One region of the Pseudomonas sp. WOUb67 genome, then DNA from elsewhere that is predicted to be linked to it. Evidence: riboswitches for the same ligand, from Rfam matches in the RefSeq annotation. Region 1 holds a riboswitch; the other holds the start of a gene.
What was found. Region 1 has a riboswitch for cobalamin ahead of ABOC32_RS21980 (TonB-dependent receptor). Riboswitches for the same ligand answer to the same signal wherever they lie in the genome.
Positions count from the first base shown of each region.

Region 1 (3,205 bases):
TTCCCAGAAGCGCTGCTTGAGGCCTATTTCGGTCTGCTTCGCTTCGGTCAGGTCATAGTGCATCTGGGTGGGGTTGAGGCTGATGAGGTTGTTGACCCCCTCTTCGCTGGTGGAGTACTGCCCGTACAGCGACAGGTCGTCGGTGACCGCGAACACCAGCCCGGCGCGCCAGTTGCCACCCTGCAGGCTGCGGTCGCTGCGGCTGTCGTTGGTCAGGTTGGTGCGGTCGATGTGGTTCTGGTCGCGGCGCACGCCGGTGACCAGCGACAGCCGGTCACTGAGCAGCAGGCGGTTTTCCGCGAACAGGGCGAAGGTGTGGGTACTGGACAAGGTTTGCGGGCGCAGGGGCGAGGCGCTGTGGAACCAGCCCGGCTCTGGCTGCCAAGGGTCGATGAAATCACCGCCCACATCGTTGTAGGGTGAGTTGCTGTCGACGTTGAAGCGGACCTTGTTGTACTCCGCGCCGACCACGGTCTTGCTGGCCAGGCCGAACAACGTGTGGTCGAAGGTGAAGGTCTGGCGGTCGCCGAACTGCTCCTGGTTGTGCTTGATCTCCAGGTAGCTGCCGCGCTGCAACTGTTGGCGCTCGGCGTCCCAGCTGTAGTCTTCGGCGTTGCGCCAGTGGCGGCGGCTCTTGATGTAGTACAGCTGGTTGCTGGCGCTGACGTGGTCGTTCAGCGTCCAGTCGGTGGTCAGCCGGGTCCACTCATCGACGTAGTGCTGCACGTCGTTCTGCACGTTGTAGTTTTTCTTGCGCAGGCTGCTGCGGTAGTGGCCGTCGATCAGCGGGGTGCCGTAGTAGTTGGCCGGCTCTGCATCGCCACGGTCGTGGGCAAGGGTGAAGCTCAAGTCGTCACTGGCATCGAAACGCAGCGCGGCGCTCAGGGCCAGGCTGCGCGAAGTGGTGCGGTCGACCCAGCCGTTGCCGGCCTGCTGGTTGAGGGTCAGGCGATAGCTCAGGCGCTCGCTGAGGCTGCCCCCGCTGTCCAGGCCGAGCTGCTGGCGGTCCCACGAGCCGTAGCCCAGGCGCACGTGGTTGCGTACCTCACCGGCAAACGGTTTTTTCGGGATCACGTTGATCACCGCACCGGTGGCGCCTTCGCCATGCATTACCGAAGCCGGGCCGCGAATCACATCGATACGCTCGACCATCCACGGGTCGACAGGGAAGGTCTGGGTGCCGGCACCGGTGTACAGGCGTGCGCCGTCGAACAGGGTCATCACCGAGCTGTGGCCGGCAAAGCCGCGGGCGGACAGGCCGGTGCCGCCGTCGCCCGGGGAACCGACGAAGGTGATGCCCGGCGACCGCGTGACCGCATCCTGCACGGTGAGGTTGTTGCGCTGCTGGATCTGCTCGGCGCTGATGCTGCTGGTGCTGGCCGGTGTTTCCAGGGCGCTGAGGCCAAGGCGCGAGCCTGCCTGGGTCGGCGTGGCCAGGTCGATGGCGCGGCTGTCGAGGGTGTCGGTGATGGCCGTGGAGGGCAAGGCCAGGGGCTGCGGGTCACGGTCATCGGCCAAGGCCGGCAGGGCGACGGCCAGGCAGGCCGCCAGGGGGTGAAGCTTGAACTTACGGGACATGTCGTTCCACTGCTGCAGGAATGAATGGATCCCGGTGGAAAACACGCAAAGGCGAACCATGCAGCCAGGCGCGCGCACGGATTCCGGCCTGCGCCCGCCCACCGCGGGTTGCCAAGTGACGCTCCAGGCCGGTCTCCGGGCTTGCGAGGGGCATGAAACCTTCACCTTCCCATGCCTGTGCACAGTGGTATCTCGAAGGGTTCGCTCGCTTACCGTTGCGGGGGCAGCGCCGGACTTGTCGTGGCTAACACGACGCACCGGCTTCCCGTTTCACCCTGCGCGCGGCGGCGAAGGGCACCTGAAACTGGCGCGCATCTGACCACTGAAACGCTGGGGCGTCAAATGTTGGCGTGCGATTAATCCTGCGATAAAACACAAGGTTGCGCGTTTTTACTGATTTTTTTTCGAACTTTTTTGGCGACGTTTGTCTCGAACCGCACGTTCGCCTTTCGTTATCAAGTCATGGAGACTTCCCGCATGCCTGCTCGTCAACTGTTGCGCCACACCTGCCTGCTCGCCCTGATCGCCGCGCCGCTGGCGGCCACCGCCGCGCCCAGCACCGACCCGCTGTTCACACTCGGTGTGCAGGGCGGCTACGACAAGTTCAAGTTCGAAGGTGGCAGTGAGAGCGACAAGGAACACATGGGCCAAGGCGGCGTGTTCGCCACCTTCGGCAACAAGCTGACAGCTGAGTCCGGCTTCATCTACCAGCTCGGCGCCGAAGCCAAATTCGGCAAGAAGAACGACAACAAGCTCAAGGAGGCCCAGGCCGACCTGGACCTTGGCTGGCGTGCGGCGCTGGACGCGCGCAACTTTGTCGACGTGACCGTGGGCGGCGGTTACAGCTGGTCGCGCTTCGAGCCGGAAATCAACGACCTCGATACCAAGCTCACCGTGAAGTCGCCGTTTGCCAAGGCGGCATTGGGCTACAACCACCAGTTCGACGCCTCGACCCTGCGGGTGGAAGTGGGCGCACGCCATACCCTGGACGGCCGCGCGAGGCTGAAGGTGGACGACTTTGGCAGCGACACGGTCGACCTGAAAGACCGCACCAACCCGTATGCCGAGGTGACGTTGCTGATGAACCAGCAGGGCGGTATGCCGGTGCAGGCCGGGGTGTACTACACCCGCACCGAATACAAGCTGGATGAAGACTCGCCAGCAGCAGACAACACCAAGCTCAAGCGTGACGAGTTTGGTGTGAAGGTGGGCCTGGCTTTCTGAGGTTGAGCGGTTAGCAGGCCCTGCCTCTTCGCGGGCTTGCCCGCTCCCACAGGAAATCCACGCCTTTCGGGGAAAGTGGAGTACCTGTGGGAGCGGGCAAGCCCGCGAAGAGGCCAGACCTGCTCAAGAAGATCAGCGCCCGCGACGCCGCGACACCCGTGCCTCGATGTTCTTGCGCCCAATCAGCAGCGGCGGCTTCTCCACCACCGGTTCATCCGCCAGCCACTTGTACATCACCAGGCAGTCCACCAGCCCCAGGCGGGCATGGCGGTAGGCCTTGGGCAAGCGCCCGACCGTTTCGAAGCCCAGCGTGTGCCACAGTGCCACCGCCACTTCATTGCTGGCCACCACCGAGTTGAATTGCAGGGCCAGAAAGCCCTCCTGGCGTGCCAGCTTCTGCGAG
Region 1 is NZ_CP170112.1:4,949,536-4,952,740, reverse strand. It holds gene ABOC32_RS21980 (TonB-dependent receptor) at 1-1,578, opposite strand, end outside; cobalamin riboswitch at 1,689-1,895, opposite strand; gene ABOC32_RS21975 (outer membrane beta-barrel protein) at 2,056-2,802, shown strand; gene ABOC32_RS21970 (N-acetyltransferase family protein) at 2,935-3,205, opposite strand, start outside.

Region 2 (3,205 bases), 670 kb from region 1:
GCGGCATCAATGGCGCATTGGACGAACACCTCGTAATAGGGGAGTGCGTAGCCTAACGAACCGCCGGGGGCGGGTAAAGCACCGCCCGCCAGCTGGCCTCAGCGCTGCTTCTGCAAGCACTTGGCCCAGTCGCCACCGTGGCCGTGTGCGCAGGCCTCTTCACTGTCGAAGCGCACGTGCCAGGCAGGGTGATCCAGCTGGATGCCGGCGTGGTCCAACGCCTGACTGGTCAGCGCCACCATGCGCGCTTTTGCTTCGCCCGCCACCGCAGCAGCTTTGTCGGCCTCGTGCTCGAACACCCAGGTGATCCGCAGGCTGGCTGGGAAATCCTCAGGGTCAAGGCGGTGGGTGAGCCAGGTGAAACCGACGATTTCTGCTTTGGCGGTTTCGCAGGCATCGGTCAGGCACGCCACCAGCTCGCGCTCCAAGCGGGCCATTTCGCGTTTGCCCAGCGTCTTCACGGGTTGGCCTCGTCATCAATCTGCTGGCAGAAGCGCAGGCGGTTGCCGAACGGGTCGTACACCTGCATCTGCAGGCCCCAGTCCAGGCGCTCGGCTTCGGGCCGGGCGTAGCCGTACTGTTTGCCTTGCAGTTCACGCTCCAGCGCGCGCAGGTCGTCGATGCGGGCAAACACGGTAGAGCCGGGGCAGGCATCACCGTGGTGCTCGGAAAGGTGCAGGATCAGGCCGTCGCGGTGAATCTGCACATACAGGGGCAGGTCCGGGCTGAATCGGTGCTCCCAGTCGACGCTGAAGCCGAGGAAATCGAGGTAGAACTCCTTGGCCTTGTCGACCGAGAAGATGCGCAGTACCGGTATGGCGGGGGCGAGGGGCATGGGGCTTCCTTGACCGTGGGCAAAGGTGCCACTGTAGCGCAGTTGCAGCCCTTGTGGTCGGCCAGCCCGCAGCAATGGTTGACCACCCGCCAGGCACTGCGTAGCCTTGCCACTTCGAGGTTCTTCGGCCAGGCCGAAGCTAAGACGGGAACGCGGTACAAGCCGCGGCTGCCCCCGCAACTGTAAGCACCGACAACGGATCGACACAGCCACTGCGTCAACGCGCGGGAAGGCGTCATCCCGCCAGCCCGCTGTTCAACCGAACGGGGAGATGGAACGGTGCAAGCCAGGAGACCTGCCTCGCAACGTTTTCGACTTTCAACCGGGCGGGGTGATCCGGTGGCGAACAAGCCCGGCCTACCTGGCCCGCGGCTGTCGTCCTGCATGCCCGCGCCACTCTGCCAAGGGCAATGCGACATGAAAACACTGGCCAAGCTCCCCGTTACCATCGTCACCGGCTTCCTCGGCTCGGGCAAGACCACCTTGCTGCGCCACATGCTCGACAACGCCCAGGGCCGCCGCATTGCGGTCATCGTCAACGAATTTGGCGAACTGGGCATCGACGGCGAAATCCTCAAGCAGTGCAGCATTGGTTGCACCGAAGAAGAAGCCAGCGGCCGCGTCTATGAACTGGCCAACGGCTGCCTGTGCTGCACCGTGCAGGAAGAGTTCTTCCCGGTCATGCGCGAGCTGGTGGCCCGCCGTGGCGACCTGGACCACATCCTGATCGAAACCAGCGGCCTGGCCTTGCCCAAACCGTTGGTGCAGGCCTTCCAGTGGCCGGAAATCCGCAACGCCTGCACCGTCGACGCGGTCATCACCGTGGTCGACAGCCCGGCCGTGGCCGCCGGCACCTTCGCCGCCTACCCGGACCAGGTCGATGCCCAGCGCAAGCTCGACCCTAACCTGGACCACGAATCGCCACTGCACGAGCTGTTCGCTGACCAACTGGCCAGCGCCGACCTGGTGGTACTGAACAAGGCCGACCTGATCGACGCCGAAGGCCTGGCCAAGGTCCGCGCCGAAGTGGCCGAAGAACTGCCGCCGGCCGTCAAGGTGGTCGAGGCCAGCAGCGGCAAGCTGCCACTGGAGGTGCTGCTGGGCGTGGGCGCCGAGTCCGAGGCACACATCGATGGCCGCCGTACCCACCACGATTCGCACCACGACGGCGATGATCATGACGACCATGACCATGACGCCTTCGATTCCATCTCCATCGACCTGCCGGAGGCTGACGAAAGCCTGCTGCTCGACGCCCTGACCCAGCTGGTGGTGGAGTTCGGCATCCTGCGCGCCAAAGGCTTCGCTGCCATCCCGGGCAAGCCGATGCGCCTGCTGGTACAAGGCGTGGGTACCCGTTTCGACAAGCACTTCGACCGCGCCTGGCGTGCCGACGAGCCGCGCATCACCCGCCTGGTGCTGATCGGCCAGGAACTGGACGCTGCCCAGCTGGAAGCGCGCCTGCGCCAGGCCTTGGGCGCCTGACCCATGCACCTGCTGCGGACCCAGCCCGGCGGCTTCGTGCCGGACGACAGTATTGCCGATCTCGGCCAGACACCCGCCGAACTGGTGATTCTCTGCAGCGGCGATTCGCACCTGGCGTTGCTCGCCGATACCGCCGAGCAATTACCTGAAGGCTTCCCCAGCCTGCGCCTGGCCAACCCGATGCAGGTGCAGAACCACGCTTCGGTCGACCTGTATGTCGACCAGGTGCTGCGCCATGCCAAGGTCATTCTGGTGTCGCTGCACGGCGGCGTCGGTTACTGGCGCTATGGCGTCGAGCAACTGGTCGAGCTGGCCGCCCGTGGCGTGCAGCTGATTATGGTGCCGGGCGATGACCGCCCGGACCCGGAGCTGACCCGCCTTGGCACCGTTACGGGCGAGCAGGCCGAGCGCCTCTGGCACTACTTGCGCCAAGGCGGCAAGGCCAATGCCATAAACCTGTACAACTGCCTGGCCAACCAGTGGCTGGGCCGCGATTATGCCTGGGACGAGCCGCAACCCTTGCCGCGCACCGCCGTGTATCACCCGGCCAAGGGCAGTGTGGCGCTGGAAGACTGGTACCCGCACTGGCACCCGGACTACCCGGTGGCGCCGCTGCTGTTCTACCGCTCCCACTTGCAGGCGGCCAACACCGGGTTCATCGACGTGTTCTGCCAGCGCCTGCAGGCGGCTGGCTTGAACCCGTTGCCGATCGCCGTGGCCAGCCTCAAGGAAAGCGCCTGCCTGGAGCAGGTCGAAGCCTGGCTGGACGAAGTCGGTGCCGAAGTGCTGGTCAATACCACCGGTTTTGCCCTGTCCAGCCCCGAACGCCCCAACCTGCGCCCGTTCCGCCGCGACATCCCGGTACTGCAGGCCATCTGCGCGCAG
Region 2 is NZ_CP170112.1:4,282,664-4,285,868, reverse strand. It holds gene ABOC32_RS19080 (hypothetical protein) at 99-461, opposite strand; gene ABOC32_RS19075 (glyoxalase superfamily protein) at 458-835, opposite strand; cobalamin riboswitch at 936-1,152, shown strand; gene cobW (cobalamin biosynthesis protein CobW) at 1,253-2,320, shown strand; gene cobN (cobaltochelatase subunit CobN) at 2,324-3,205, shown strand, end outside.
Region 2: it holds a riboswitch for cobalamin, as region 1 does, so the genes downstream of both, cobW (cobalamin biosynthesis protein CobW) here and ABOC32_RS21980 (TonB-dependent receptor) in region 1, are expected to answer to the same signal.